Regions from separate parts of the Vallitalea maricola genome, predicted to be linked through region 3. Evidence: predicted binding sites of a transcription regulator. Region 3 holds the regulator's gene; each other region holds the start of a gene.
What was found. The regulator Rex, encoded in region 3, represses fermentation and respiration genes when NADH is low (regulators of the CRP and FNR family bind a similar motif). The targets are predictions, from matches to a motif close to ATTGTTAANTANTTAACAAT.

Region 1: a site for Rex is predicted at 3,312-3,331, ahead of AACQ14_RS04965 (DUF5692 family protein). Genes of this name have one in related genera too.
Region 2: a site for Rex is predicted at 2,583-2,602, ahead of AACQ14_RS09030 (PIG-L deacetylase family protein). Genes of this name have one in related genera too.

What each region holds. Positions count from the first base shown of each region.
Region 1 covers NZ_BTPU01000013.1:52,507-63,789, reverse strand. The annotation lists gene AACQ14_RS04980 (SLC5/6 family protein) at 1-743, shown strand, start outside; gene AACQ14_RS04975 (metallophosphoesterase) at 762-1,796, shown strand; gene AACQ14_RS04970 (4Fe-4S binding protein) at 2,001-3,152, shown strand; gene AACQ14_RS04965 (DUF5692 family protein) at 3,438-4,421, shown strand; gene speA (biosynthetic arginine decarboxylase) at 4,928-6,844, shown strand; gene speB (agmatinase) at 6,860-7,741, shown strand; gene AACQ14_RS04950 (saccharopine dehydrogenase family protein) at 7,734-8,933, shown strand; gene nspC (carboxynorspermidine decarboxylase) at 8,961-10,103, shown strand; gene AACQ14_RS04940 (2-keto-3-deoxygluconate permease) at 10,410-11,283, shown strand, end outside.
Region 2 covers NZ_BTPU01000027.1:65,140-76,422, forward strand. The annotation lists gene AACQ14_RS09020 (hypothetical protein) at 1-345, opposite strand, end outside; gene AACQ14_RS09025 (MFS transporter) at 1,260-2,552, opposite strand; gene AACQ14_RS09030 (PIG-L deacetylase family protein) at 2,746-3,501, shown strand; gene AACQ14_RS09035 (AAA family ATPase) at 3,640-4,596, shown strand; gene AACQ14_RS09040 (DUF58 domain-containing protein) at 4,583-5,782, shown strand; gene AACQ14_RS09045 (transglutaminase-like domain-containing protein) at 5,808-8,180, shown strand; gene AACQ14_RS09050 (Crp/Fnr family transcriptional regulator) at 8,200-8,871, opposite strand; gene AACQ14_RS09055 (DUF2087 domain-containing protein) at 9,035-9,781, opposite strand; gene sigI (RNA polymerase sigma-I factor) at 10,026-10,715, shown strand; gene AACQ14_RS09065 (anti-sigma factor domain-containing protein) at 10,727-11,283, shown strand, end outside.
Region 3 covers NZ_BTPU01000007.1:17,232-28,514, forward strand. The annotation lists gene AACQ14_RS02595 (ATP-binding protein) at 70-570, shown strand; gene AACQ14_RS02600 (hypothetical protein) at 653-841, opposite strand; gene AACQ14_RS02605 (S8 family peptidase) at 1,321-2,253, shown strand; gene AACQ14_RS02610 (hypothetical protein) at 2,355-2,498, opposite strand; gene AACQ14_RS02615 (hypothetical protein) at 2,617-2,814, opposite strand; gene AACQ14_RS02620 (aconitate hydratase) at 3,152-5,065, shown strand; gene AACQ14_RS02625 (isocitrate/isopropylmalate family dehydrogenase) at 5,099-6,241, shown strand; gene AACQ14_RS02630 (GntR family transcriptional regulator) at 6,414-7,100, shown strand; gene abc-f (ribosomal protection-like ABC-F family protein) at 7,120-9,054, opposite strand; gene AACQ14_RS02640 (helix-turn-helix domain-containing protein) at 9,277-9,672, shown strand; gene AACQ14_RS02645 (redox-sensing transcriptional repressor Rex) at 10,113-10,745, shown strand; gene AACQ14_RS02650 (coiled-coil domain-containing protein) at 10,945-11,283, shown strand, end outside.

The sequences.
Region 1 (11,283 bases), on a different contig from region 3:
TAGTATTTATGGGAATGAAGGCTGTAGGTATTGCTCAGAAGTATACGGTATCCTTATTGATAGTAATAGTGATTGCTATAAGTATTGGGACATTTGTGAAACCTATGAATGCTATTGGATCATCCAAAGTACATATCAATAATCTTCTAGGATTATATAGCATGGTTGTTTTTGCAACCTCTGCAAACCAAGCGGTAATTCAATCTGTAAAAGGATTGAAAGGAAATGTTAAAAAAATCAGGACTTCAATATTTTTAGGTTTTGCTATATCATCTATTTTTGTTTTAATTGTGACTATTACTGTTTTGTTGGGTGTAAATGGTTCACTAGATAAAGAATTAGCGTATCTACAACTAGGTGAAAATATTGGACGTTGGGCAGCTGTACTAGCAGGCTTGTTTTCATTATTTGCCCTTTTAACAACGTTTTGGTCAAATACTTTAAGTCTTCGTGATGTAGTCCATGAACAGATAGGAATAAATAATAAAGTTTGTTGGTTATTTGCTACAATACCATCATTACTCTTTGCCATATTTGGTGTAAATAGTTTTATTATCTTAACAAGGATAATGTCAGGCGTAGTGGTACTTGTAGCTGTCATGCTTGTATTTACTTATAATAGGTCTAGGAAAAAAGCTGGTGCTAGTCCAATCTGCGGTAGATTCGGAAAATTGGTATTTCAAGTTATCATGGTGATATCAACTATAATCTGTGCAGTTGGTGCCATGATACCTTTAACTTAATGAAGAGGAGGGATGACAATGTATAATAATCCTAATTTCTACAAAGATAAAGATGACCATTTTGCTATAAATATTGGTGATGGACCATATAAAATATTGCAATTGACTGACTTACATTTTGGTTTTGGAATATTGTCTAGAAAACAAGATAAATTAGGTATGGATGCAGTGACTAAGTTGGTGGAAAGATCAAAACCAGACTTGATAATACTTACAGGAGATAGTATTTTCCCTTTTATATTCAAATCTGGTACTAGAAATAATATTAAACAAGCTAGAAGATTAGTTGGATTCATGGATTCATTTGAGATTCCTTATGCCTTTTTATTTGGTAATCATGATATTGAAATGGGTTCAAAAGGAAATAAAAATCAGATTTCAGATATCATCATAAATGGTAGATACAGTGTTTTTGCTAAAGGGAAAAAAGAACTTACTGGTGAAGGTAATTACATAATAAAACTCATAGATAAAAGAGAGAAAGTGCTTATGGCTCTTGTAATATTGGACTCAAATATGTATGGGGAAGGATGGTTCTTCAGTGGATTTGACTGTATACATAAGGAGCAGACAGAATGGTGTATGGACGAATTATCCAGACTTAAAAAACAAAATGAAAACCTAAAGGCTTTAGCATTTTTTCATATGCCATTACCTGAATTCAAAGATGCTTATGAAAAAATGAAGCTAGGGGATAAAAGTGTTGAGTATAATTTTGGTAGTATAGGTGAAAGCAACGATTATTTTGGTATATCAAAGAATAATTATAGTTTTTTTGAAAAAGCAGTAGATAATGGTATAATCAAAGGTATTTTTTGTGGTCATGACCATCTTAATACACTTTCACTGACGTATCAGGGTGTTATGATGACATATGGAATGTCAATTGACTTTTTGGCATATAAAAACATTAGAAAAAGATATACACAGAGAGGTGGAACTCTAATTACAATAGATAATGACGGTTTGTTTGAGGTGAAACCAGTACCTCTTACAACTGTTGTATCAGATTTTGTTAGAGGAAAAGTAAGTAATATTAATACTAATGGGTAATTAAATGAAAATGTATGAAGGCACCTAAATATTTGGGTGCCTTTAGTATAGTTAAGGTTTATCATTTTTGATAAATATACCACAAGTTTAACATATTCTTAACATAATTTTGTGGTAGATTAAAATGGTTATTAAGCATATAATTACATTAAAAAGAAATTTTGTGAACTATAATTACAAATAAAACATGAAGGAAAGATTATTATGAAGGAAAAAATTCAGAAATATCGCTTAAGCATTCAAATTCTATGTTTAGTTTTGACAATTACTTCATTTTTAGTTAACTCAGAAGTGGCTACCTTAGTATTTTTAGGTTTAGCTCTTTTATCAGGAGTATTCTACTGTGGTTGGATTTGTCCTTTTGGATTTATACAGGAGATATTCGGTAAGATAGGAAGTTTATTAGGTATTAAAAAAAGAAAAATGCCAATGCTCATACATAAGATTTTAGTATTTATTAGATACATAATTCTTGGACTTGTATTAATAATTGCATCGGATTCAATATTTAATATAATGGCATTTGACCCTAGGGCTAACTTTTTAAGGTTGTTATCATTTAATATGATAACCATTGGTGCAATTATAGTTATAAGCTTCTTTTCAATTGTAAGTTTATTCTATGAAAGACCATTTTGTAATTACTTCTGTTACCAAGGTGCTAGGTATGGTTTATTTAGCATCTTTAGACCTTTAACAATCAAGAGGAATGAATCTATATGTGTAATCTGTAAGAAATGTGATAATATATGTCCTATGAATATAGAGGTATCAAAATGCGGGAACTTAAGATCACCTCAGTGTATCAACTGTTTCAAGTGTATAACAAATTGCCCTGCAGAAGGTGCTCTAAGTTATGGAAAAATGGTTATAACCAAAAATGAGAAGAAGAAATATTTTGGTACTCTTACTGCAACAGTATCAATATTGATTATAGCTTTTATTGTACATAGTGTTTTCATTGAACCTAAATCTCAAGAGACTGCAACAAATCAACAGATAGAGACTGAAACAGTACCTTCTAATTCTGATGAGTCAGAAGTTATAACTGAAGAAGATACTAAAAACATAGGAGATGCTGCAGGTATAGCGGATGGTGTCTATACAGGTAAAGGTGATGGTTTTAAAGATATCATAATAGTTCAGATAACAGTAAAGAATGAACAGATTATCGCGGTGGAAGTTACAGAACAAAATGATGATAGAAAGTGGTTTAATAGAGCATATGGTATTATACCAGATACAATTATTGATAAACAAAGTACTGAAGTTGATGCTGTAAGCGGAGCATCGTTCTCATCAAAGGGAATTATAGATGGTGTTAAGGATGCTTTAAATAATGCAGATAAAAAGTAATAATTAACTCAACTTTCTTACTTCAATATTCTATGCAGATAAGCTAATTAAAGTGGAAAAGTTGAGTAATTAAATAATAACCAAAAAATAATATCAAAATATGTAACTTATAGAGAAAATATACTACAAAAACCGAAATTATTGACGACAAAATATATCAATGTTATAATTTTAACAAAGGCCATACGTTCTATAATGGTATAACCAAGAGACGCATGACATTTTATAGCCTGCGTTTACTACTTAATAATAAACGTAGAGATTGATATAAGGAGAAGCGTTAAAATGTTTACATTTAATTTTGAAGGCGGTGCGTCCGTAATTTCTGTTTGGCTTGTCTGGATACTAGTATTTGCTGTATTATTTGCTTTGAACGAGGTAACAAGGAGGTCTAAAACAAGTGGGTTTACAGCCTTTGTCATTTTGCCTATTGTACTTTCTGTTCTTTGGTTTACGGTATTAAGAGATACTACATATACAGACTGGTTTCATCTTGTTAAGGTATATTCTTCTACTGCAGGTTGTATTGGTTTTTGGTGTATCAGGCATCTACATGGAAAGAGCAAGAAGACTGGTAAACAATGGCATCTTTACAATAATCGGATAGCTCTTTGTTTTCCACCACTTATACTTGCAATCAATATTTGCGAAGCAGTAGCACGTGACATTGAAATTGGTGCCAATTACGTTAATGGGGGTTTTCTTGCTGATGAAGCAATGTATGTAGTTGGGGGAGCATGGAATTATATGAACGGAGCAGCTGGAATTATTAATATAATTACCATCACTGGCTGGTTCGGAATATGTATCCGTAAAATAACCAAGAAAGATAAAAGTCAGGATATGTTATGGCCGGATATGATGTGGTTCTGGATTGTAGCTTATGATATCTGGAATTTCGCTTATACATACAACTGTTTGCCAGGTCATGCTTGGTATTGTGGATTTGCTTTACTATTAGCTCCTACTGTATGTGCGTTTACCATTGGAAAAGGTGCTTGGTTACAGCATCGTGCTCAAACACTAGCATTATGGTGTATGTTTGCACAGACTTTCCCTGCATTTATTGATAAAGGTAGATTTGCGGTTTCATCAACATATAATACTACAGCTTTAACCATATGGAGTTTTGCTGCATTGGTAGCCAATGTTTCTGTACTTGTGTTCATGATTTATAAGATTGTGAAAACCAAAAGAAATCCATATGCTGGAGAACTATATGTGGATATGAAGGGGTATAAAGCAGTAAAAGCTCTTGCTAAAAATTAATACCAATAAAGCACTTTTTAGTATTTAAAATATTTTAAAGTGCTTTTTATAATATGGATATGATTATTTAATGAACTAAATTAGTGTACAAAAAAATGGATATCAAATATGATGAATTTTTTACTTGCAAAATAGAAAAAAAACACGTATAATGAAGCCAAAATAGCAATAGATATTAATAGTATAGTATTTGTAAAAAGGAGTTGGTCTTATCGGAAAAATAGTAAAATATAATAACGATGAAGGAAAGTATGACCATTATTAAGCTAATATTTTAGCACTTGAATATATTTGACAGTATGAACTTAAGAACTATATATTGTTGATGTTTGAGTTCACCATATATAGAGGTGATGCTTTTTTTGTCTACAAAAATATTTATAGTACAGCTTTGGGAAATACAGTAAAAATAAAAAGTGTACTATTTTTTTAGTCGCTTTTCTTACATGGAACGAGGCGTAGCCTCTTTTGTTTGAATTATAAATATAGAAATGAGAAAGGGTAATATGAAGAGAAAAGAAATACTTAATAGATGGGATATAAAAAAATCAGAAGAATTATATGGAGTAAATAATTGGGGAAGAGATTATTTTACCATATCTGAAACTGGTGAATTAATCATCAATCCTTTTACAAAAGAAAGTAGTGGTGTAAGCCTTATAGATATAATTCAAGGAGTTGAAGATAGAGGATTTGATATGCCTGTATTATTGAGATTCGAAAATATACTGGATGAACAGATATCTTCCTTGAATAATGCCTTTAACAATGCAATTGAATCTTTGGAGTATAAAGGTTCTTATAGAGGTGTCTATCCAATTAAAGTTAATCAACAGCAGCAAGTAGTACATGAGATTGCTAAGTTCGGTCAAAGATATCATCATGGTTTTGAAGTTGGTAGTAAGGCTGAACTAATTGCAGTGATGACTGAGATGAAGGACAAAGAAGCTAATATTATATGTAATGGTTATAAAGACTCTGAATTTATTGATTTAGGCTTGTATGCTATCAAAATGGGATATAACCTATTTTTTGTAATAGAAATGCCAGGGGAAGTTGAACTAATACTGGACAGAGGAAAATTATTGGGTGTAAAACCAAATATAGGTATTAGGATAAAATTATCAACAAAAGCTGGTGGGCATTGGACTGAATCTGGTGGCGATAGAAGTATTTTTGGACTTAATATGTCACAAGTCATAGAAATACTAGATTATCTGAAAGAAAAGGGAATGCTTGAGTGTCTGAAATTAATGCACTATCATTTAGGTTCACAGATTCCTAACATTAGAGATATAAGGGTTGCAGTTCTTGAAGCAGCAAGAGTATATGCTGAATTAGTTAAAGAAGGAGCACCAATGGGTTACTTGGATCTAGGTGGTGGATTAGCTGTTGATTATGATGGTTCGAACACTAATTTTACAAGTAGTCGAAATTATAATATAGATGAGTATTGTATTGATGTAATTGAGGCAGTTATGTCTGTTATGGATAAGGACAGCATCAATCATCCTATTATTATAACTGAATCAGGACGTGCCATTGTAGCATATTATTCAATACTTGTATTTAATGTATTAGATGTAACTAAGTTTGAACAATACGATATTCCAGAAGAGTTGCCTGAGGAAACACCTGAAAATATCAAGAACTTATTTGAGGTCTATAAGAATGTTAGTATTAAAAACCTTCAAGAAAGCTATAATGATGCACTTTATTATAGAGACTTGATAAAAGATATGTTCAATCATAACAATATCTCTTTAAGGGAAAGAGCTTTATCAGAGAAGATATATTGGGATTTGATATATAGAGTTTCTAACGAAATTCATAAATTGAAGTTTGTACCATCGGAATTAATTGATTTAGATGATGCACTAGCAGATATTTACTATTGTAATTTTTCAGTCTTTCAATCAATTCCAGATAGCTGGGCAATAGATCAATTATTTCCTATAATGCCGATTCATAGATTGAATGAAGAACCTACAAGGAATGCAGTAATAGCAGATATAACATGTGATTGTGATGGTGAGATAAATAAATTCATTGACCTGCATGATGTTAAGAAAACCTTGCCGCTACATGAGTTAAGAGTTTCAGAGGATTATTATATTGGTACTTTTCTTGTAGGAGCATATCAGGAGACTCTAGGAGATTTGCATAATCTATTTGGAGATACTAATGTAGTTAGTATAAGACTTGATGGAAAAGGTTCTTATGAATTTATAAATGAGATTCAAGGTGATACAGTAGAAGATGTTTTATCATATGTAGAATATAATACAAAAGATTTGAGAGCTAGTTTTAGGGAAAATGCAGAAACAGCTGTAAAAGCTGGTCTGATTACAGCGAAAGAACGAAAGAGTATTATGGAATCTTTTGAAGCAGGACTTAGAGGCTACACGTATTACGAAAGATAGTATGGAGGATTAAGTATGTTTATGTTAGACAAAAAATCTATCTATCAATACGAAGGTATAAATAGTATATATCATGATGCAGATATTGTGATATGTGGTGTTCCTTTTGATGGGACATGTTCCAATAGACCAGGAACCAGGTTCGGTCCTGATGGAGTAAGAACTGAGATTGATGGTCTAGAGACATATAGTCCCTATCAAGATGAAGATATGATAGATTATAATTATGTAGATGTCGGTAATATAGAAATACCCATAGGAAGTACGTCAAGAACAATGGGTTGTATTCATGAGAATATAAAGAGTCTATTGACAGATAATAAAAAAATAATAACATTAGGTGGCGAGCATTTAATATCTTATCCTATTGTAAAAGCCTTTGTAGAAAAATATAGAAATCTACATGTGGTACATCTAGATGCTCACGCTGATCTAAGAAGTGATTATCTAGGTGAGAAATTATCTCATGCAACTGTTATGAGGAGAATATATGAAACTCTTAATAATGGATATATTTTTCAATATGGTATTCGCTCAGGTACAAAAGAGGAATTTCAGTTTGCTCGCAAATATACAAAATTACAGGCATTCAATTTGGATGGTATTGAAAAAGTAAAATCAATTGTAGGTAATGACCCTGTATACTTATCTATTGATTTGGATGTTTTGGATCCAAGTATTTTTCCTGGTACGGGTACTCCTGAACCAGGTGGTGTTGATTTTAATGAATTGATAAATGGCATTATAAGTCTAAAAGATGTTAATATAGTTGGGGCTGATATAGTAGAACTATCGCCTCATTATGATTTAAGTGGTGTATCTAATATTGTAGCAGCAAAAACTCTTAGAGAAGTAGCAATAATCATGTCAAAAAGAGAGGAGCATTTATATGAGTAGAGTATTAATAATTGGAGCTGGAGGAGTAGCTAATGTAGTTGTTGCAAAATGCTGTCAAAATCCAGAAGTATTTCAAGAAATAATGATTGCTAGTAGAACAAAATCAAAATGTGATGCATTGAAAGAGAAATTTGATGGTGGTAAAACAATAATTACTACTGCACAGATTGATGCAGATAATACAGATGAAATTGTTAAGCTGATTAATAAATACAAACCAGAGATGGTTATAAATGTGGCATTACCTTATCAAGATTTAACAATTATGGATGCATGTCTTGAAACAGGAGTTCATTACCTTGATACAGCAAACTATGAGCCACCAAATATCCCAAAATTTGAGTATAAATGGCAGTGGGCATACAAAGAGAAGTTTGAAAAAGCTGGTTTAACTGCTATTTTAGGATGTGGATTTGACCCAGGAGTGACTGGTGTATTTAGTGCATATGCATTAAAACATTATTTTGACGAAATTCATTATATTGATATTCTTGATGCTAATGGTGGTGACCATGGATATCCATTTGCAACGAATTTCAATCCAGAGATCAATATTCGTGAAATTAGTGCTAATGGAAGGTATTGGGAAAAAGGGGATTGGGTTGAGACTGACCCTCTAGAAATAAAAAGAGTCTATAATTTTGACCAGATAGGTGAAAAAGATGCTTATCTCTTATATCATGAGGAATTGGAATCATTAGCAGTTCATATGCCTGGTATTAAGAGAATCAGGTTCTTCATGACATTTTCAGAAAAGTATATAACTCATTTGAATGTATTAAAAAATGTTGGGATGACTAGTATAGAGCCTATTGAAATAGATGGTGTCAAGATACAGCCCCTTCGATTTTTGAAAGCCGTTTTACCAGACCCAGCAACACTTGGACCTCGTACTAAAGGAAAAACAAACATTGGCTGTATTTATCAAGGTATCAAAGATGGAAAACCTGTTAGCTATTATGTATATAATGTATGTGACCATCAATCTTGTTATAAGGAAGTTGGTTCGCAAGCTATATCCTATACAACAGGAGTACCAGCCATGATTGGAGCAAAATTATTACTTGAGGGCAAATGGAAAAAACCAGGTGTTTATAATGTAGAAGAATTTGACCCAGATCCATTTATGGAGCAGCTAAACAAACAAGGTTTACCATGGAATGAAAGTTTTAAACCTGAGTTAGTTGATTAATAGTAAATGTAAAGGTTTGGTGACAGAATGAACGATAGAGACAAAGCATTGATAAAAAGCATAAAAACACCCTCTTATGTGTTAGATGAACGACTACTTATAAAGAATCTTGAACTTTTACAATCAATACAAGCAAAAACAGGAGCTAAAATATTACTTGCATTAAAAGGATTTTCTATGTATTCGGTATTTCCTTTAATAAGCAAGTATCTAGCTGGAATTACTTCTAGTTCCTTATATGAAGCTAAGCTTGGAAAAGAGTATATGAATAAAGAAGTTCATATATATGCTCCAGCCTATAGAGATGATGAGATTGATGAAATTGTATCTATAACAGATCATATAGTATTTAATTCAATCTATCAGTATAATAGATTCAAAGATAAAGTTGATAGATCACACAGGGAAATTAAGTGTGGCATTCGTATTAATCCAGAATATTCAGAAGTTGAGACAGAGATATATAATCCCTGTGCAATTAATTCAAGGTTAGGTACTAAATTGGAAGATATAGAAGGACACGATTTAGAAGGTATTAGCGGCTTACATTTCCATACCATGTGTGAACAAAATTCTGATACCTTAGAGCGAACGCTAAAAGTAGTTGAAGAAAAATTTGGTAGATATTTGTACCAAATGAAATGGATTAATTTTGGTGGAGGACATCATATTACTAGAGATGATTATGATGTGGATAAACTGATTAGTTTAATAATGCATATGAAAAATACTTATGACCTAGAAGTATATTTAGAGCCAGGTGAAGCTGTAGCACTAAATTGTGGTTTCTTAGTATCAAGTGTATTGGATATCGTAAAAAACAATATGGACATAGCGATACTGGATACATCAGCAGCGTGCCATATGCCAGATGTAATTGAAATGCCTTATAGACCACATATTATTGATTCGAAGTTACAGGGTCAAGGAAAATATACCTATAGACTAGGTGGCATGACTTGTCTTGCTGGTGATGTAATTGGAGATTATTCATTTAATCAACCATTAGAAATTGGAGATAAGCTTATTTTTACTGATATGGCTCATTATACAATGGTAAAAAATAATATGTTCAACGGTATTAATTTACCTTCAATATCTATAATGAATGATGATGGAATTAGAGTTATAAAAGGGTTTGAATATGAAGATTATAAATCTAGACTCTAAGTTAAAAAATAATTAAAATGGAAATATAATGATTAGAATAAACTGCAACAAAGAACAGTGTATTATGACTTTGTTGCAGTTGTTTTTTAGTTAAGTTAATTTAATATTAAGCAAAACGTACATATAAAATAGAGCTGTGACAAAGAATATATTACATTCTTTGTCACAGCTCTATTTCTATATTTGATTAAAGATATAGCTGATTATTATGATATTTAGAAAAATGCATTGACAATATAGTCAATTTATATTAAAATATTATCATAAAACATTCAAAAAAAGAATGTATATTGAAAGGAGAATAGTATGAAGATTAAACAGAGTATTGAAAAGATTCCTGGTGGTATGATGGTAATCCCACTACTAATTGGTGCCATAATCAACACTTTATTTCCAGCTTCATTAAAAATCGGGGGATTTACAACTGCTATTGCAACAGGAGCTGGACCGATGATTGGAGTATTTCTATTCTGCATGGGTGCCGGATTGAACTTCAAAGCAGCACCAAAAGCTATCATTAGAGGGTCGGCAATAACTTTTACAAAATTTGCAATTGGTGTTGGAATTGGTTTGTTAGTATCTAAGTTATTACCAGCTAATGGTTTGTTCGGTTTATCATCATTAGCGATAATTGCAGCTATGACAAATACCAATGGTGGATTATATGCTGCATTAGTAGGTGAATTTGGAGATGAAACCGATGTAGGAGCCATTTCGGTTATCTCCATCAATGACGGGCCATTTCTTACAATGATTGCACTTGGTACTGCTGGGATAGCAAGTATACCATTTATAACTCTTGTAGGAGTTATTGTTCCAATAGTACTTGGTATGATTATCGGTAATCTTGATCAAGAAATGAGAAAATTCCTAACAAAAGGCGGACCAGTCTTAATTCCATTTTTTGCTTTTGCTCTAGGAGCTGGACTTAATTTTACAACTATAATCAAAGCAGGATTCGCAGGTATCTTACTTGGTGTTATGACAACAGTTATTGGTGGTATATTCAATGTACTGGCTGACAGAGCTTCTGGAGGTAGTGGAATAGCTGGTGCAGCTGCATCAAGTACAGCTGGTAATGCTGTAGGGACACCTGAAGCTGTAGCTATTGCAGACCCTTCATTAGCAGCTGTTGCCAGTATTGCAACTGCTCAAGTTGCTGCTTCAACCATAACTACTG
Region 2 (11,283 bases), on a different contig from region 3:
AGAAACAGAATGGGATATAGAAACTGTTTCATTTAATGTTCCTGAGAAATTATCTGTTCTATAGATAGTTCCAAATCTCTTGTAATCAACAACTGGGTCATCATCTGAAGGGCCTTTAACTAATTTTGTTTCTCTAACTCTAGCATAATAGTCTCCATTATCATCAGTATATTTAACATAACCTGTATTTGAATTTTCATCATAAGGTCCTACTATGTAAATTGGGGATGACTTCACTAATGGTTCAACAACACTGGACTTTGTAATTGAACTAGCTCCGTGCACTGATGATACAGGCAACATAACTAATAAAAGCACCACGAAAATATTAAACAATTTTTTCATAAAAACACTCCTCTAATAATTTTTAAATAAAATAATATAAACCACTATCTATTCAAGAATTCACATCATATATATTCAAACTTATGAAACAAGTCCTCATGCAGCTTGTACCATTTTTAAAAGGGGATTATCACACTCCTTAATAATATAATCTAGCAGCCTGTAATTATATTATACATATAATTAGATTAATAATTTGCCGAAATAACTGAAAAAAGCTATAAATTTTTTAAAATAGCTAAATGTTTAGAAAAAGTGCTAAAAAAAGAGATTAGAGGGAGCTAGACACTATTTTTATATAGCGATTAGACCTATTTTATACGACTAAATAAACCAAAAAATTCAATAAAATTAACGTAAATCAAAGAAAATTATCTTTTGCTAAGGGTATTTGTTACTTATTCCAAGCAAAAAGTATATTACTAAATTTATATAGTAAAATATATACAAAAAGAATTGTAAATAAAATGGATATTTGTGTAGCATTATTTTAGAAATCATGTATAATAATAAGAGTAAGAAAACCCCATAAAAACCTATAAACCCCCAAAAATTTATTTTTTTAAATACCTTCTCCTTAAAGAAGACAGCGATCGGTAGCTGTCTTCTTTTTACTGTCTATCTTTACTAACATACTAAATATTATTTCAATCCATACTAAACTAAATATCTATTTATTCCATATAAGTAATGATATAAATTATGACATAAATAACGATACAAATAACGGTATAAATAACCATATATATAACGATATAAATAACGAGTGTAGGTAGTATAGGGGAATATGAAGCAGTGAGCCATGGACGGCGAACTCAGCCCTTTAAACACGGACGTTTAACGGGCTGACGAAATATTCCCCTATACTACCTACACGACCGTTAGCCACTAAATCACTTCAATTAACTTAATATTTATAATTTCTTTTGTTCTTTTCTATATAAAACCCCAATAAAAAATGCTATAACCAAAGATATAAACGGAATGACCGACATCAAAAATCTAAACGCACCTGCTGGATTAGGACCTGGATTATCCCCATTAACATATCCATACAACACCCCAATCAATGCAAATGCTACACTTTGAAAAACTCCACTAATCCTAATAATAAATCCATAAACACTAAGATAGATAGCCTCTCTTCTTGACCCTGTTTTTTCAGCATCTTTATCAATAATCTCAGAAGTAATTACCTCACCACTAATTAAAACACTGCAATAGCCTATGCCTAACAGCATTCCAGAAATAATCCCTGTAGTAAAATTATACGAAAAACCTAACGGAATTACGGTTATCCCAATAACCGCTACACCTATCAACCATGTCTTTGAAGCACCTACTTTTTTAACAAGTTTAGTCCATATAAGCACAGCTGGAATAGCTATAACGAATATAGAAGCCATCATTATAGATGTTTTATTAGAATCCAACCCTAGAGAATATTTTGCATAAAATGGTAAAGCTGCTATAAGCAGACCAAATACAAACTGTATGAAAGTATAAGCAATAGAGTAGATCCAAAATAATTTATTGCTAAGAGTTTCTTTGAATGCCTTAATAAAAGGTATTTTCGGAGTATCAATCAGAGACTTATCCTCATGACTACCAAGTATAGAGTACAACAATATCACAGCACCAATAATGCCATATACTACAGCCATCATAGTAAACCCAAGATTTTTATATAATATTGGAGTTACAGCCATACCAATGATTGTACCAATAATTCCAAAGATTTGCTTCAATCCACTGGCTTTTGCTCTTAATGAGTTTTTTCTGAATAGTTCGGGGAAAAGTGCACCATAATTTCCCCATAAAATAGTTGCAAAAGTTTCATACAAAAAAATAATTATAGTAAAATACCAAAAAAGTCTATTTCCCTCCATAAAACTTGAAGGTGTAGAGAAAACCATGATAAAAAATATTATGTAGAAAGGTAATGCTCCAATGAGCCAGGGTTTTCTTCTGCCCCATGTAGTACGAGTATTATCTGATAAATAACCGAATAAAATATTATCTACAGCATCCCAAACTGAAAATATACCTCGTCCAATTGCTGCTAAACCTACTGCTAAATTAAGGGTATCCACATAATAATACATGAGAAAAACAGTGAAAGCTTGACTAGGGATTTGCAGACCGAGCATGCCTAATGAATACCTTAATGTTGATACTTTTGTTTTATTGTAATGTGATTCATTCAAATTAAAATCATCTCCTTTAATAAGTAATTGATTGTGAATATTATAACTAAATCCTTTACAGACTCAATTATACATCAATAAATATAACAATATCAATGATATAATTAAAACGCATAAACTTTCTGTTGATTCATTTTTTTGAGTATGATAAGATAATATTTAAGTGGTTTTATAGTTAAAGGAGGAGTTATATTTGGTAGCGAGTACAATATTTAAGATACCTAGCATAGAAGATGCTGGTAAAATTTTGTTTGTACAGCCTCATCCAGATGATAATGATATTGGTGCAGGGGGTACTATTGCAAAATTATCAAATAATGGTTGTGAAATATATTATTTAACTGTAACAAATGGAAGTATGGGAACTGTAGATCCATTAATGAAAAGGGATAAATTAGCTTATATAAGAAAAGAAGAACAAGAAAAGGCAGCAGATATTCTTGGGGTAAAACAAGTGATTTCTCTAGGTATTGATGAATTGACGAATATCCCAGTTACAGATATGGCGGGTAAAATAGTTAATGTTATAAGAGAAATCAAACCAGAGATTGTTATAACAGTTGATCCTTGGTTGATGTATGAAGGTCATCCAGATCATATAAAAGTAGGAAAAGCTACAGTTGAAGCCTGTTTATTTGCATTATTTCCTCATTACCCAAGTAATGAAGAAGGTATTACTTATGAGAGTTTCAGTGTACAAGGTATAGGTTTTTACCATACTACATATCCTAATACGATTATTGACATTGGTGGTTATTTTGAAACCAAAATCAAAAGTATAGCTACTCACATAAGTCAGTTCAATAAAGATGACCTGAATATGATGAAAGATTATCTAAGGTTAAAAAGTAAACAAATTGGTGAATCCAATGGTTATAAGTTAGCTGAGGGGTTCAAAATTTTTACTCCAAAACATATGCATTGTTTTGTAGATGCAGTTAAAATATGATTGAAATTCAATATTAGTTAAAATGCATAGCATAGTAATTGTAATTATCATTTATATACTATGCTATCATTTTAAGTAAATTCAAATAGCTATCAGCTTGGAAACGCCACTATTTTACAAGATATGAGGGAGGTTCTTATGGAAAAATCAAGACAGGTATTACAAGATATAGTCAATAATATTGAAAAAGTCATTGTTGGAAAAAACGAAGTAATTAAATTAATGGTAATTTCCTTAGCATGTGATTCTCATGTATTGATAGAAGATATTCCAGGAGTAGGAAAAACTACGTTAGTATCGGCATTGGCTAAATCTATCAATGGTTCTTTCAATAGAATTCAATTTACTCCTGATGTTATGCCATCAGATATAACAGGTTTTTCTATGTATAATCAAAAGAGTAATGAATTTGAATTCCATAAAGGAATTGTAATGGGGAACATCCTTTTAGCGGATGAAATTAATAGAACACCACCAAAAACTCAATCAAGTCTATTGGAAGCTATGGAAGAAAAACAGGTAACTGTTGATGGTACAACCCATGAGCTGCCAAAACCTTTTATGGTGTTAGCAACACAGAATCCTATTGAATATTTAGGTACTTATCCTTTACCAGAGGCTCAAATAGATAGATTCATCATGAAAATATCCATTGGGTATCCAGAAGAAAGTGAAGAAAAGAAGATACTCAAATTATATGAACACAAAAATCCTTTTGAAGCATTGCAACCAGTAGCAACTTGTCAAGATATTATTGATGTTCAAAGTAAAGTTCGTGAGATATACTGCAGTGACGAAATCATGAAATATATTGTCAAGCTTGTTGCTATGACAAGAGAATCAGATGATTTGATATTAGGTGCAAGTCCAAGAGGTTCTTTATATGTTCTTCTTGCAGCAAAAGCTTTTGCCTTGTACGATGGTAGGGATTTTATTATTCCAGATGATGTAAAAGAAATCTTTTTACCTGTTATATCTCATAGACTCATACTCAGAAATGAAGCCAAGTTCAATAAAGTAACACCAGAACAAATATTGAAGGATATCATGAAACAAGTAAAAGTGCCTACGGGTGATTACTATGAAAAAAAATAGATTCTATATAATATTATTACTTATAATTGGAATATTAACTTATTATATTGAAGGATACATATTAACAACTGTTTTCTATATTTTATTATTGATACCTATTTTATCTTTTGGGTCAATATTACTTACTTATAATCAATTTCAAGTAAATCATAAGGTGAGTAAAAAGAAAATTGTCAAAGGAGATAAGATTAATTATACTCTTACATTATATAATACTAACAGCTTAGTTTACTGTCCTATTAGACTAAAACTCAAATCAGATAAAATACTCTTTAAAGACCAATTTGTAACTCCGACCATAGTTCTATACCCGAAAACTCAAGAAGAGATAGTAATACCTCTTAGATGTAACTATAGAGGTTATTATAGATTGGGTGTTAAATCCATTATAATAGATGATTATTTCGGACTTTTTTCCAAAGAATTTAAGTGTCTTGATACTGTGAAAATGATAGTTTATCCATCCATAAAGAATTTGACCTATTTACCTAATACCCATATGGATGTTGATGAAGTAACCGATTCAAGTAATAAGACAATGGAAGAACAGAATAATATCTCTTATATTAGAGAATATGAAAAAGGAGATACATTAAATAAAATCCATTGGAAATTATCCTCTAAGTATAATGAACTCATGGTTAAACAGTATAGCGGTGAAATTAGTAATGAAGTTAATATCATATTAGATTCTAATAAGCATTATTTTGATTATGAGTTGAATATAGCTTTAGAAGATAAAATGATTGAGACATGTGTAATGTTTATAAATTATCTTTTGATTCATAATAATACTGTTAATTTCATATTCAATGATGTAAGAAATGTTTCTATAACAGGTAAAGAATATAATGATTTCCAAAGGATATATGAGGAGTGCGCATTATTAGAATTCACACGTAAGTTTGATTTTGGAAAATCAATCATAGAATATTATTATAGAGAAAACAAAGACATGTTCATTAATAGTAATCAATACATTATTACATCTAATATAAATAATGACTTAATTAAAAATCTGAAACAACTAAATATACAAAAAATAAGAATAACGATTGTATACATATACTTGAGCAATAATAAAAATAATGAGTGTTTAGAAAAACTTAATGCAGAGGGTTATAGAATAATAAACATTTCTTATGATAGTGACTTGGATACGCTGGTAGAAGGAACTTCATTATAAGTGAGGGGAAATTATGGGGAAATACTTGAAAAAAATAATTGATGCTATTTTATTTGAGCTTACTAAGATACTCATGGTCTATAGCATAACAATGACTATAATAGGTTTGATGTGGTATGAGATTTCTTATGTTAAGTTATTTGCAATAATAATTATTACATATACAGCATTATCGTTGATTACACATAACATGAAGTTTCTATTGGTGAGTATTGTAAGTATGACGTCTCTAATGGTAATAGGCTATGTTGTATTGGTTTTGTCTAACAATCTATTGGATTTTATGTCAAAAATAAATAGATATTTAAAATTATATGATGATGCAATAGTAAATGGTTCATTGTTAGAAGTGAAGGACCAGATTATTCCTATAATGATAATTGTTTTTATTACCTGCTTAATTGTAATATTGATATCAAAATGCAGATATTCTTTTATAGGTTTATTTGTTACAGGATTAGCAGCATTTTTAACAGCTTCATTTGTTAGAGGATATTATAATGTTGCTGGTTTCTATATTTTTATAGTAGCTTTAATCACTAATTATTTTTATTATTTTTACATTAAGAATATAAAGAATAAAGATAATCAAGGGTTTTACCTTCTGGCGTTGAATTCAATATTATTCTCTATAATTCTTGTTTTCCTGGCTGGAAACTTATATAGAATAAAACCTCAACCATTAATGTTTATATATGATATTGGTATGGCTGTAGAAGAATATGTTGACAATATAAAAGAAAAGAATGCTAGAAAAAAAGTATCAGATAAATCAGGTGGAAAAAATGGATATAATGAATTTTTAGACGAAGAGAAGGATCAAGAGGCAGTTGAATATGAAAGTACTGACATATTGAAACCTAAAGTTGAAACTACTAGCAAGTCGTTATTATATGTTTATACAGACCATCCAATATATCTAAGAGGTAGTGTTTGCAACATATTTGATGGAAAACAGTGGGATTATTATGTAAACTATAGCTTTGAGATTAATGATATGGAGGAACATATTTTTGGATTGAAATGGTTAACCAAAAAATATATCAGGGATGATTCTGTTTATAAGGAGTACAGAGATGTAACCAATAGTTTTTTTGATGAAGAAAAGGTTGGTATAATATATAAAAATATTGTCACAAATATACTTTTTACACCAACTAATTTCATTTCTATATATGATAGTAATGGCAATAATTCAAATGATGTTTTCAGATACGATGCAAGTGAAGTGGCTAGATATAATAAGGTTCTTAAAAAAGATTTTACATGTTCCATAAATTATCTAAAACCTAAATATAACATGGAAATGTTTCAGAACATGTTAAGGAGAAGCAAAGAAGGATTATATGATAGTTTTGGGAATTCCAGCTATAAAGAAGATTTAACCAATAAAGCTAAAAAGATAAGACAAGAATATATGCAGATTCCAGATGGTACAACAGATAGAATAATAGAATTAGCTAAGAATATAGCAAATGGTCATAATAATGATTATGATAAAGCTAGAGCAATTGAGATTTACCTAAAATCAAACATTGATTATTCATATTCAACGGACCTGCCTGATGATGGAGAAGATATTATTGATAATTTTTTATTTAAAACAAAAAAAGGTTTCTGTACATACAGTGCAACTGCAATGGTTATTATGCTTAGAAGTGTGGGTATTCCTGCTAGATATGTAAAGGGATTCGTAATTAGAGAAAAAGAAAAGGAAGATGCAGATAATATATTATTCCAAAATAATAATAAAAAAGAAGAGGAATCCAAGAATAATAAACGAACTGTTACGGGATATAATGCTCATGCTTGGGTTGAAGCTTATTTGGAAGGGTATGGCTGGTTGCCTTTTGAGCCTACAAGTGGTTTCAATTTTGTTCAGGAGACAAAAAAGATTGACTACCTTAACAAGCCACAGACAGAGGTTGAAGATACAAAGATAGATGATTTGACTAATAAAAATGTAAAAGAGAAAAAAATTCCAACCAGTTATATAATAATTTTCTTGATAACATTCAAGTTAGTGATAAGTGTTTTATTGATTACATCAAGACTTAGAAAACGAAAGCAATATTATGAAATCAGTACTACACCTAACAAGATAATAAAACTGTTTACAAAAATACTCATGTTGATGGATTTTGTGGGATATAAGAGATATCCTAATCAAACTATTAGAGAATATGCTAAAAGTATCAACGGACAACTTGATGTAGAAGGATATAATCTAATGGAGTTAACCAAGATATATGAAATTGCTTGTTATAGTAAGGAAGTAATTGAGGATGATAAATTAGAGTTGTTCGAAGAATACTATGAAGTAATAAAAAATATTGCCAAGAAAAAATCTAATATTATTATAGTCGGATTAAAATTATTTTTCTATAATATGAAATAGATATTATAAAGGAATATAATTAGAATAAGCAATCTTCAAGCATTTGGAGGTTGTTTATTTTAATAGTATTCTTATGATAATCAATGATGCCTTTGCTTTTCATAAGGGCAAGTTCTCTAGAGAGAGAAGGTCTTGTAACTCCTAATGTTTCCGACATTTCTTTTCTTGATATATTAAGTTCTATATATAGGTTCTGTTGTTTCTTATACTCTGAGAGTAGGAAATCAGCTATCTTCTGACGCATGTTTTCATAGGAAAGATTTCTAAGTTTTTTATTGAGTGTAAGTATTTTACTAGATAGTACATTAAGCAGATTGTTCATTATTATATGTTGATGTTCCATAAGATCAATAATCTGTTTTTTTGAAATGTATAGTACTTCTAATGAATTACAAGCAACTAAAGTTGAAGGATAATGTTTCATATTAGAAAAAAGGATTACTTCTCCAAAGATATCACTAGGATTCAATCTTGTTACAGTAATAGATTTTCCTAGAGGGTATATTTTTCTTACTTCAATATTGCCCTCAAGGACAATCCCTATTTTATTGCATTCTTCCCCTTCGGTACTGATTATCTGTTCTTTTGAATAATTAATTACATCATAATCTATTGAAGATAAGATAGATTCAATATCTTCTGTTTTCATATTTTTGAATAAGGAGCAGTGCTGTAATATATTAATTAGCATAATCAATACCTCTTTTTTAAATAATATATTTTGTAACAGTAATAAAATTTCTTTTCTATAGTTTAATTTATACAGTTGATAATTTCAAGTACATATACATAAAGTATTCATTATACTAATATGGATTATTAAATATCTATATGATTAACATTAATCTTCCAAATTATTTAACCCAATAATAACTACAATCATTAGCTCTATCTAGATAACCATACTCAATAAGGTATCTTCTAATAATAGCATAATCATCATATATTCTTTTTAAAATTCTATTTATCTCTGTTTCCCTATATCTATAGTTGGGTTTGAAATTCTTTGCAATTTGTCTTAGTATAATTATTTTCCTTTTCTCTTTGGAAGGCAGATCCTTTAGTTTACCTTCTGGTGTAAAATACCTTTTTACTATTTTTTCGCTTTCTTCTTCTGTAATTACGTATCTGTCATCAATCATTGTAGCAGTTTTATGAGGCTCTATTATTTTATTATCATCAGTATTATTACTTGCCAATTCCATCAAAACTGTAAATATTTTTGCTTGCTTTTCCTTCTCACGTAATTTGAATCTGTAGTTTCTAATGGTAGATTCAGATATATTCAGCTCTTTTGATGTTTCTTTATCATTCATATTTTTATGAAAACATTCTAAAACTTCCTTTTGATTATCAGTTAATCCGGTATACTTTTTATTTAGGTTAATCAAAAAATTGAATGTTCCACCATGTACTTCATCAATATGATACTGCATTCTCTTTTCAGATGTCATTAGTTGATTATTATAATTATGGATTATGCCATTTTCTAATTTTTCTCCACATATAAGACAAATATAATTACCGTTAATCTCATCATATAAATAACCTTTTTTTAAATCATCAATCCTTGCATTCCAAAATAAATCATTATTCATCATTTTTAACACCTCATATATCATTTGAGTTTATAATAACACATTAACACAATTAAAGCAAACAAAAATTATTTTAGTTTATAAAAATGCAAACAATAATAAATACAGTTTGGATATTTTGATTTGAAATTAATAAGAATTAAAATGATTTAACATACTAATTTTAAGATATTAATAAACTATAGGTAAAAATTACCATTTGTTTGAACCTATATAATCTTATACTATAAGTAGGGAGGTGAAAAAGTTGGAAAAGGACAAGTCGCTAGATGAGATGGTATTAGTAGCGAAGGATGATATACATATAAGAAATACTCTTATAGAGCAGTATAAGCCTTTTATAGCATCAATAATTCAAAGTAAAACAGGTAGATATATTGAATATGGTATTGATGAAGAGCTATCAATAGGGTTAATTGCATTCAACGAAGCTATTGATAAATATGAAAAAGATAAAGGTAGTTTTCTGACTTTCTCAAAAATAGTTATAAGTAGAAGGCTTATTGATTATCAAAGAAAAATTTCTAATGCGGGTAATAATATTATACTTTATAATGGTAATGATACTAAAGATGTTGATTTGATTGATAAGAAAAGTCTTGATATATATAGAATCAAAAACGAAAATGAGTTAAGACAATTGGAAATAATAGAATTCAAAAAAGAATTATTGACTTGGGGGCTTGACTTTACCAAACTTGTTGAGCATTCTCCCAAACATACAAGAACTAGAAAATTGTATAAAAAAATAGCCGATCTAATTTTGTCAGATCATGAATTAATAAATTATATACATAGTAATAAAAGATTACCTGTTCAAAAAATAGCAGAAAAAATGAAGATACACCGAAAAAAAATAGAACGGGGACGAATATATATTATAGCACTAATAATTATTAAAATGGGAGATTATGAATATTTAAAAGAATATCTGTAGGAGGTGAATATATGCGTGCAGTAGTTATGGAGATATATAGTAATCATATAATAGTCTTAACAAAAGATGGTCAGTTCAAAAAGATGAAAAAACCCAATAAATATATAGAAATTGGAATGGAAATAAATATTAATAGCGTGACAAATACGAATTACAGAAGAATAGCAGCTATTATTGCAATAGTATTTCTTATTAGCGGATTTGGAGTTAGTGCCTATGCATATTATACACCTTATGGATATGTTAATGTTGATATTAACCCAAGTATTGAAATTGTATACAATAGATTTAATAGGATATTAAAGGTTATTGGTGTCAATGAGGATGGAAAAAGTGTTGTTGATAACATATCTGATTATAAAAATAAGAAGGTTGAAACATTTTTAAGTGATATAATAGCTGAAAATACATTGAATAATAGTGACCAAGTTAATATCCTTCTTACTTATGATAAGTTGGAAGAAGAAGCGATAGATAATCTAAAACAATCTATTGAAGAAAATGATAAAGTGAATGTATATGCATTTGAAATTCCTAAAAACGAATATGAAAAAATTAAATATGATAA
Region 3 (11,283 bases):
ATAATATGTTACCAATAAATATGATATTACATATATTAAATTAAGGAAGTATAGGAGAACTTTAGTTAAATGGATAATTATGAGAATAATAATTCAATAAGTATTTACAATCAAACCTATATAGCAGATTATATTAATAGCATAAAACAAGCGATAAAAGAAATCACTAGAGAGCAATTAGTCAATAACCTTTCTCTTACAATAAATGAATGCAAAGAAAAATCTAAGGAAAATAATAAAAACAGCTTACAATTGCTTGAAGCCATAAAACCATTCATGGATGATAAAGCAATTGAAAACATAGATAGATTATCGACGGTATTTAATGATATTGATGCTCTAAGAATGTTATTAAACAATTTTATAAGTAATAGTCAAAAATATAAAGAAGATATTATACCAGAAAATAAGAAAAAAAAAATATTAGATCAACAAGGGGATCTGATTTTTGAAGATAATACAGTATATGAGATAGATAAAGATTGCAAGCCTACAATAAAATCCAGGAGTACAGCAAAAGATAATAAAAGTAGTGTTGTCGCTTTATTTTTGTATATGCTAAGTAAATAATATTTCCAGATAAAAAAACAAGTGGTAAGAGAGTAACTCATACCACTTGTTTCTTTATCTTGTTCTCTTTTGCTGATAAGTACTATAATCCGCCATCGTTGCATAACATAAGCATAAGGATTATTAATAACATACTATTGTCTCCTAGGCCTCCCATACCGCCAGAGCCACATCCACAACCATTATTGCCAAACATCATAAGGAATAACATAAGTAACATCATATTATTGTTGCTTCCACCTAAATAACCGTTAGGAGCTACATCACTCATAAAGTTGCCTCCATATATACTTTCTTAATATTTTATGTTAAAAGGCTTGTTTTCTATGAATGATTTAAGGAAAGTTAATAAATAAATCATATAGTTAACCAGTTTAGAATAAAATATATTAATCCAAATTAGGTAGGTATAATATGAAAAAGATAGGAATATTTCTTTTGCCTTTTATATTCAGACAAGGATTAAAAAGAAAAGAAGATAATGCTGATAAAAACATTAAAATAAAGAAATCCAATAATAACGATATAAAAGGTGATAATGATACTTTACAAGATAAAAAGGTTCAAGTTATTGTTAATTGTAGTCTAAATGAAAAAAATGAAAATGAATTAAGAAAGTTAGGGACAGTAAAATATAAACTTCCAATGATAGATTCATATGTATTAGAGCTACCTGAGAAGTATGTAGGTGAATTAAATGGAATACAAGGTGTTGAAACAGTTGAAAATGATGCACAAATTACAGCACAGATGGATATAGCAAGGCAAACAATAAATAACATATGGGCAGATGATAGAGGTGTATCAGGTAAAGGTATAGGTATAGCAGTTGTTGATACTGGTGTATATCCTCACAATGACTTAGTTAAAAAAAAGAATAAAATAGTGGGGTTCAAAGATTTTGTAGGAAAAAAAGAATTTCCATACGATGATAATGGACATGGAACACATGTGGCTGGAATCATTTGTGGAGATGGTTATGAGAGTAATGGCAAATATAAGGGTGTGGCTGTAGACAGCAATATCATTGGTGTAAAAGTATTAAATAAAAAAGGTTCTGGTAATATATCTGATGTGTTAGCTGGTATCCAGTGGATTCTAGATAATAAAAAAAGATTTAATATAAGAATAGTCAATTTATCAGTAGGCATGAAAGATATAGAAGGAGAAAAATCAGCGTTGGTAAGAGGTGTGAATGCTGCTTGGGACAGTGGATTGATTGTTGTTACGGCTGCTGGCAATAATGGACCAGAAGAATCGACGATTACTACACCTGGAATAAGTCGAAAAGTAATCACTGTAGGTTCTTCAGATGATGCAGAAACTGTAAAAATCATGGAAGACCTAATCTCCGACTATTCTGGCAGAGGTCCTACAAAAGAGTGTATAAAAAAACCTGATGTAGTAGCTCCAGGCTCTAATATAATAGCATGTAGTACAGATAAGGCTTATTCACCAAAAGATAAATATTATCCAACCAAGGATATAGGATACACTAAAAAAAGTGGTACTTCAATGGCAACACCTATGGTAAGTGGATGTATTTCTTTACTATTGTCTAAGCATCCAGAACTTACAGGAAAAGATATAAAACTAAAACTAAAAGAATCTACTATAGATCTAGGATTTTCTCAGGCTCATCAGGGATGGGGACTAATTGATGTGAAAAAATTATTGGAATAGGGCTTAAGGAAAGCGACTATGTCGCATTTCTATAAAAAAAGCCCTAAATGAATTTTATTCATTTAGGACAAGATTTCTTTCTATGAAGAGGACAAATTGGGTTAGTAATTACCACCCATTCCGCCACCCATAAGCATAAGCATTAACATGTAAAGCATCATATTATTATCCATGTATGAGCCTTTTCCACCATCATTAAGCATTGATAGAAGTAATAACATTAAAAGCATATTATTATTTTGCATAGTAGCCCTCCTTTCAGAATTAAACTTTTCTTACAATTTCCTCAGTTTGTCGTAAGTATAATATATTTTATGAAGGAGTATTTAAATGTGTGTTTGTATACATTTTATTGCAGGGCTACTAATTTAGAAATATTTCCATTAGATTAGTTAAAATGTTGTTATCAAACATTGGATTATCATTATCCATAATAAGCAATACTAAAAAAAGCAAGAATATATCATTTATATCATCTTTATTCTTATTTTTATTATTAGATTTTATGAATTCATTTGGAATATCATTTAAAGAATAGTAAGTATTAATACTTTCTATCATATAAATTTTCCTTTCTAATGATAGTATCTATAACAGTTAATCTTTTATTATCTATTACAATAGTTATGAAATAAATTAACAGTATATTCATTGATATATTATTTTGTTAGAAATATCTACCAAAAAAATATATCAATAAGTATGATTATGACTAAAGTATTAATAGAAGTTGCTTACAGCCTATGAAACTATTGACATTCTAAGTACAATCGTATACAATAATACCATAATTGAATATATATAAAATTTTTTGCATATATAGTAAAAAGTTTGCTTAAGAGATCATTCTTACTTTTGTAGATTAATCTACTTAAAAAATAGATAAGGAGGAATTACAATGGGTTTAAATTTAACACAAAAGATAATAAAAGATCATTTACTTGAAGGTGAAATGATTCCAGGTAGTGAAATCGGTATTAAAATAGATCAGACCTTAACTCAAGATTCTACAGGTACAATGGCTTATTTGCAACTTGAAGCAATGGAAATTGATAAAGTAAAGACTAAGAGATCAGTTGCTTATATTGATCATAATATGTTGCAACAAGGATTTGAGAATGCTGATGATCATAAGTACATACAAACAGTAGCTTATAAACATGGAGTATATTTTTCAAGACCAGGAAACGGTATATGTCATCAAGTACATTTAGAAAGATTTGGTGTGCCAGGTGAAACTTTATTAGGTTCAGATAGCCATACCCCAACTGGTGGTGGAATTGGTATGCTTGCTATTGGTGCAGGTGGTCTTGATGTAGCAGTTGCTATGGGAGGCGGAACATACTATATTACAATGCCAAAAGTAGTTAATGTTAAATTAACAGGAAAGCTTAAACCATTTGTTACAGCAAAGGATATTATCCTTGAAGTATTAAGAGTCATGACTGTTAAAGGTGGAGTTGGTAAAGTAATCGAATATACTGGAGAAGGAGTTAGTACTCTTAGCGTTCCAGAAAGAGCAACTATAACTAATATGGGTGCGGAACTTGGGGCTACAACATCAGTATTCCAGAGTGATGATGTAACTCTATCATTCTTAAAGGCTCAAGATAGAGAAGAACTATGGAAAGAATTAAAAGCTGATGAAGATGCTGCTTATGATGAGACTATAAATATCAATTTAGATGAACTTGAACCTCTAGTAGCAATGCCTCATAGTCCAGATAACGTAGAAAAAATATCCAATATCAAAGATTTAAAAGTAAATCAAGTATGTATCGGAAGCTGTACCAACAGTTCATATCTTGATATGATGAAAGTATCTAAGATATTAAAAGGTAAAACAGTTCATCCAGATGTGAGCTTAGTTATAGCACCAGGTTCAAAACAAGTGCTTAATATGTTAGCTGCTAATGGTGCATTAGCTGATATGATAGCTGCAGGTGCAAGAATATTAGAATCAGGATGTGGACCTTGTATAGGTATGGGTCAGGCTCCAGCAACAGACGCAGTTACACTTAGAACTTTCAATAGAAACTTTAAAGGACGTTGTGGAACAGTTTCAGCAGGAGCTTATTTACTTAGTCCAGAGGCTGCAGCGGTTAGTGCATTATCTGGAAAATTGACAGATCCAACTACTTGTACTACTGATATAAATGTTGCTATGCCAGATAAATTCTATATTAATGACAATATGGTAGTACCACCTGCAGAAGATGGCAGTAAAGTAGAAGTTGTAAAAGGACCAAATATTAAACCATTCCCACTTAATGAAGAACTTAAGGATGAGGTTGAAGGAAAAGTTTTAATTATTGTAGAAGACAATATAACAACAGACCATATTATGCCTTCTAATGCTAAGTTATTGCCATTTAGATCTAATATACCTCACTTGGCTAACTATTGTTTGACACCATGTGACGAAGAGTTTCCTAAGAGAGCAAAAGCTAATGGTGGAGGAATGATTATTGGTGGAGACAACTATGGACAAGGATCCAGTAGAGAACATGCTGCACTAGTTCCATTGTATCTAGGTATAAAAGCAGTTCTAGCTAAGAGTTTTGCAAGAATTCACAAAGCTAACCTAATCAATTCAGGTATTTTGCCACTTACATTTATTAATATGGCAGATTATGATACTATCAGTCTTGATGATGATTTATCAATGGATAATGTAATAGAGAGCGTAAAGGCAGGAAAAGTAATTGTTCATAATAAGACTAAAAAACTTGATTATGAAATGAATATAGAACTATCAGATAAAGAATTAAAAATGATTATTGCTGGCGGTAAAATCAATTTTATAAAATAAACGACATTTTATTAAGAAAGGGATGGAATAGGCATGGATTATATGAATAAATTTGAAGAACTTATCAAAGAACAAAAAGCTAGGGTCAAAATGATGAAGGAACAAGGCGATTTTGTCAATTATGATGAATTAGATACTATAGTAATTGGTGTAGTTGGAGGAGATGGAATAGGTCCAGCTATAACTGATCAGGCACATAGATTATTAGAGTATTTATTAGCAGATGAAATCAAGAGTAAGAAAGTTACTTTTAAGATTATTAATGGATTAACAATCGAGAATAGAGCAAAAGCTAATAAAGCTATACCAGATGATGTTCTAGAAGAATTAAAACAATGTCATGTAATACTAAAAGGACCAACAACTACACCAAGAAAAGGCGACAAATGGCCAAATATTGAAAGTGCTAATGTTGCAATGAGAAAAGAACTTGATCTATTCGCTAATGTTCGTCCTGTTAAAGTTCCTGATAAAGGAATCGATTGGACTTTCTTCAGAGAAAACACAGAGGGTGCATATGTTCTTGGTAGCAAGGGTATTAATATTGATGAAGACATTGCTATAGATTTCAAAGTTATCACTACTGGCGGAGCAGAACGTATTGCAAGAGCAGCGTTTGAATTTGCTAAGAAAAATGGTAAAAACAAAGTTACAGTAGTAACAAAAGCCAATGTTGTAAAAACTACAGATGGTAAGTTCTTGGAAATCTGTAAAGAAATAGGTAAAGAATATGAAGGTATCGAAGTTGATGACTGGTATATTGATATCATGACTGCTAAATTAGTAGATGAAAAAAGAAGAACACAATTCCAAGTAATGATTCTTCCTAATCTATATGGAGATATTTTAACTGATGAAGCAGCTGAATTCCAAGGCGGAGTTGGTACAGCTGGAAGTTCAAATATCGGTAAGAAATATGCTATGTTTGAAGCTATTCATGGATCTGCACCTAGAATGGTAGATGAAGGTAGAGATATCTATGCTGATCCTTCAAGTATTATTAGAGCTGCGGGTATGTTATTAAATCATATCGGTTATACGAGGAAGGCAGATAAACTATATAAAGCTCTTGAAATTTGTAATACAGAGAAAAAATATGTTATAACAGGAAGAGATACTGGAGCGACAAATGAAGAATTTACAAATTATTTAATGAAAACAATTGAAAAATTATAGATTATGTGTATAATATATATGTTGCATAGGAATTTTTATTTATACTTTACATAAGGTTAATATTGTAATATTATTTAAAAGAGAATTAGTGTAATATATATAGCATGCACAATTAATATTTGGAAGATTTTATATTAATAAGTGTATCCTATAAATAAGAGGAGGCACACCAGTGAGCGAGTATAATCTTCACGAAGAAGTAACTGATAAATACTCTTTAAGAGGCAGAGTTTTTAACAAAATACGAGAAGATATATTAAAGGGTAGATATAAGAATAGTGAACCTTTAAAAGAAACACAGATATCTAGAGAATTAGGAGTTAGTAGAACTCCCGTAAGAGAAGCGATAAGGCAGCTTGAATTAGAAGGTCTTGTAACAATTATACCAAACAAAGGTGCAGTAGTTTCTGGAATTGATGCTAAGGATATACAAGATATATATGAAATAAGGTCATTGATAGAAGGACTATCTGCTAGATGGGCAACTACTAACATAAATGAAGAACAACTTGAATTACTAGAAGAAATTGTTTATTTATCTGAATTTCATTATAAAAAAGGACATTTGGATCAGCTTTATGAATTAGATACCAAATTTCATGAAGTGTTATACCAAGCTTCACATAGTAAAATATTAAAACATGTTTTATCAGATTTCCACCATTATGTTCAAAGAATAAGGAGAGCTTCAATTTCATCTGAGGCAAGAGCTAAAAAATCAGTTGAAGAACATAAAGCGATTGTAGAAGCCATAAAATTGGGTGATGAAAATAAAGTAGAGGAATTAACTAATCTACACGTTAAAAACACCCTAAAGAACGTTGTGGACCACAAATTAATGGATATAATAGGAAAATAATATAAAAGGAGGAATTACTCTAACCGAGTAATTCCTCCCATTTTTCATATAAATTCTCTAATTCATTTTCATAATGAGTTTTTTCATTAAGAAGCTTTTCGGCTTTTTCAGCATTAGTATATATTTCTTCTAGACATAACTTTTCATCAATCGCCTTAATGTTATTTTCAATTTCATGAATATCAGTTTCTATTTTTTTGATTTGATTATTAAGTTTACGCTTATTCGCTTGTTCATCTTTGCTTTTTAGCCAGTCTTGTTTGTTAGAAGTAGCAATTGGTGTATCCTCTTGTTTTTTATTGTTCATACTATTTTCTAGCTCCAACAACCGTTGTTTTTCTTCTTCTTGTTTTTTTTCTATTACATAACTGTAGTTTCCTAAGTAGTTGTTTAATTTATTAGGAGTAAGTTCTAATACCCTAGTTGCTATTTTATTTATAAAATAACGGTCATGAGAAATAAATAGAACAGTACCAGTATAATTTTTAATAGCTGATTCAAGAATTTCTTTTGATATGATATCCAGATGATTAGTAGGCTCATCCAACAGCAAGAAATTAGCATTTGACAACATTAATTTTGCAAGTATCAATCTGCCTTTTTCACCACCACTCAGACTAGATATCTTTTTGAATACGTCATCACCAGTGAATAAAAAAGCAGCCAATGTATTGCGTATATGACCTGTATTCATATTAGGATAAGCATCTGATATCTCTTCAATCAAATCATTATCTCCATTTAGGGTAACATGTTCTTGGTCATAATAACCAGTGTTCACTTTGGCGCCTAGAGAAATAGTGCCTGTATCTCCAGTTAGCCCATTACTTATTATACGAAATAATGTTGTTTTACCTGTTCCGTTATCTCCAATGAGTGCTACTTTTTCACCTCTTTTAATCTGGAAATTAAGATTAGAAAATAGGTGTTTATTATCAAAGGATTTGGATACATCTGTAGCAGTAAGTACATCATTACCACTTATGACCCTTGGTGATAGCTTAAGATTCATTTTATCATTAATCAGTGTAGGTTTATCTATCATATTGATTTTTTGTAGTTGTTTTTCACGACTTTGAGCTCGTTTGATAAGTTTATCTCTACCGTGGGACCTAAGTTCACGAATTACTTCTTCCTGCCTTTTTACTTCTTTTTGCTGTTCTATATAATGTTTGACTTCAATATCTTGATTGATGGCTTTGTGCTTGATATAAAAGCTGTAATTACCGTTATAAATATGTGATTGAGTGTTTTCTATTTCTATAACCTTATTCACTATTTTATCAAGGAAATAACGGTCATGTGAGATAATTATAACAGTACCTTGATAATTACATAAGAAACCTTCCAACCATTCACATGCTTTAATATCTAGATGGTTAGTTGGCTCGTCTAATAGTAATATATCTGGTTTTTCAAGAAGTATTTTTGCTAGAGCTACCCTCGTTTTTTGTCCTCCTGATAAGGTGGATATATTAGCAGTAAAATCTTCTTCACCAAATCCTAGACCTTTTAACACACCTTTTATATTACTTTTATAGCTATATCCATTATTAAGTTCAAAAGTATGCTGTAGATTTGAGTATGATTTCATAAGTGAATCTAGAGTTTCACTATCATTATCTAGCTTAGACATTTTTACTTCATATTCTCTTAAGGTGTTTTCCATTTGGATTATTTCTTTGCATGTTAATAGCATTTCATCATAAATAGTTTTTTCCGATGATAGAGTACTATTTTGTGATAGGTAGCCAAGTTTTGTTAAACTATTAATTATAACTTGTCCTGAATCTGCTTCTAATTCATTGGTAATAATCTTGAACAGCGTTGATTTACCGGCTCCATTAATACCTACTATAGCTGCTTTATCTCCTTTTTCCAGCCAGAAGTTTACATTGTCTAGTACTGTATTTGTTACAAATGCTTTGCATATATTTTTACATGATAAAATCATAGTTGCCTCCTATAATATTAAAATTACCATACTATGATACCATTAATCACTGGTTTTGAAAAGTTTAAGGGTTTAAAATTAGAGGTTTTTGGTAAATATATAAATATCTATTGTGATAGTTCTTTGCCAAACGAGAAGTAACCTATTTGTTCATACATAAGAATAAATTTCTTTGGGACAACATATATATGATAAAAGAACTTTTCTAAAGGGGATGATGACTTGAGTCGTAATGCAGGTTATATGAAAAAATTGAGAAAAGCTCGTGTGGAGAGAAAACAATGTATAAGGTGTGGTAAACCTCTATCACAAGAATCACTTATTAGAGGTGTTAAGCAATGTGAAAAATGTCTTGATTACCAACGTAAAAGAAAATTAGGACAAATAAGTTCTAAGGTCAATACTACTTATTTTTACAATAGACAATACAAAAAAGACGAGATAAAGAGAAAAGAGCTAGGGAATTATATGGTTGAGAATAAAATAACTATCAAGGATCTAGCAAAAGAATCCAATTTATCTCAAAGAACAATACAAAGAATATTATACACTGATGCAAACTATACAAAAAAAACTAAAGATGCTATTAATAAATATTTAGGAAAAGAATTTTTATAGATAATATATTAAGTTAATAGTAATATCAAGGTATTTATATTAAAAAATATATAATTAAACTTAACAATTAAAAAAGGGTATAGAATTAATTTTTTATATCCATTTTATATGTTGCAAGTAACATACAGCGTTTATGGAATACAAATATGTATGAAATTTAGGATATTAAAATTTTTTATAAGTATAATTTTCTAGAAAAAGCTGGTAAAATACCAGAGTTTTATGGTATAATTTATAAAATATAGATTGTATACAATAAACAATTGATTGTTTTTAACTATATTTACTAAATATAGGATTTGTGTTAATAATTTATACTATGATAATACATAAACAATAAGGGTTTATCAGCATTTGATTATTTGACATAGATTTAACAACCATATATAATTATTTGTATAAAAGTTCCAAAATAGTATCAAGGATTGGGGATTGATTATATGATACAAAAGAAAATATCAACAGCGGTAATTAAAAGATTACCAAAATACTACAGATACTTAGGAGACTTATTAGAAAACGATGTTGTAAGGATTTCCTCCAAAGAATTGAGTAACAGAATGGGTGTAACAGCTTCTCAAATAAGACAAGATTTAAATAATTTTGGCGGTTTTGGTCAGCAAGGTTACGGCTATAATGTTGAATATTTATATAACGCTATAGGTAAGATACTTGGTCTTGAGAATAAATATAATACAATTATTGTTGGAGCAGGAAACTTGGGTCAAGCACTTGCTAATTATACTAATTTTGATAAAAGAGGTTTTGAAGTTAAAGGATTATTTGATGTTAACCCGAGGCTTATCGGTATAACTGTAAGAGGCATTGAGATTAAGGATTTAGATGAAATGGGAAATTTCATAAAAGAAAATAGTATTGATTTGGCAATTTTAACATTACCTAAGCAAAAAGCACCAAAAGTTGCTAATGACTTAGTTAGTTATGGTATAAAAGGAATATGGAATTTTGCTCCTATTGACCTGAAATTATCCAATAAAAATGTTATAGTTGAAAATGTACATTTGTTGGATAGTCTTATGACTCTGTCATATAATATCAAAGAGAGAATATAAATAAGCGTCTGTAATTTATGTTTTTAAGAATGAATAACTATTCTTAGAGGTATTAGGTACTCATATATATGGGTACCTTTTAATTATATTGTGCTATAGAATATAAGAGTTTGTTACGATATAATTAATATAGAAAATTTTTATTATATTACTAAGTAGGTTTAAATTAAGTATATATAAATAATAAGGACGTGAAAGCATGTTTTTTTCAAAGCAAAAGATAGAGAAGCCAATTAATATAGAAAAAAAAGTACATATATTAACATTGGACAATAGATGGCATGAACTATTTAAAAATAATAGAAAACCAAAAAAAATAGTTGAACTTGAAAAAAAGCTTAATAAACTCCTTGGTGAACAAGGACAACTTACTAACGATTTGAAGGAATATACTTTACTTAAAAAGAAAATGATGGTTGATATAGTTGATAATATGAAAGAAGCCATAGAAGATGAAGATGATAAAGCAATAGGCGAAATGGAAAAAAGCAAGAAATATATCAATGACATAAAAGTTAAGATAGATAAGATGGAATCA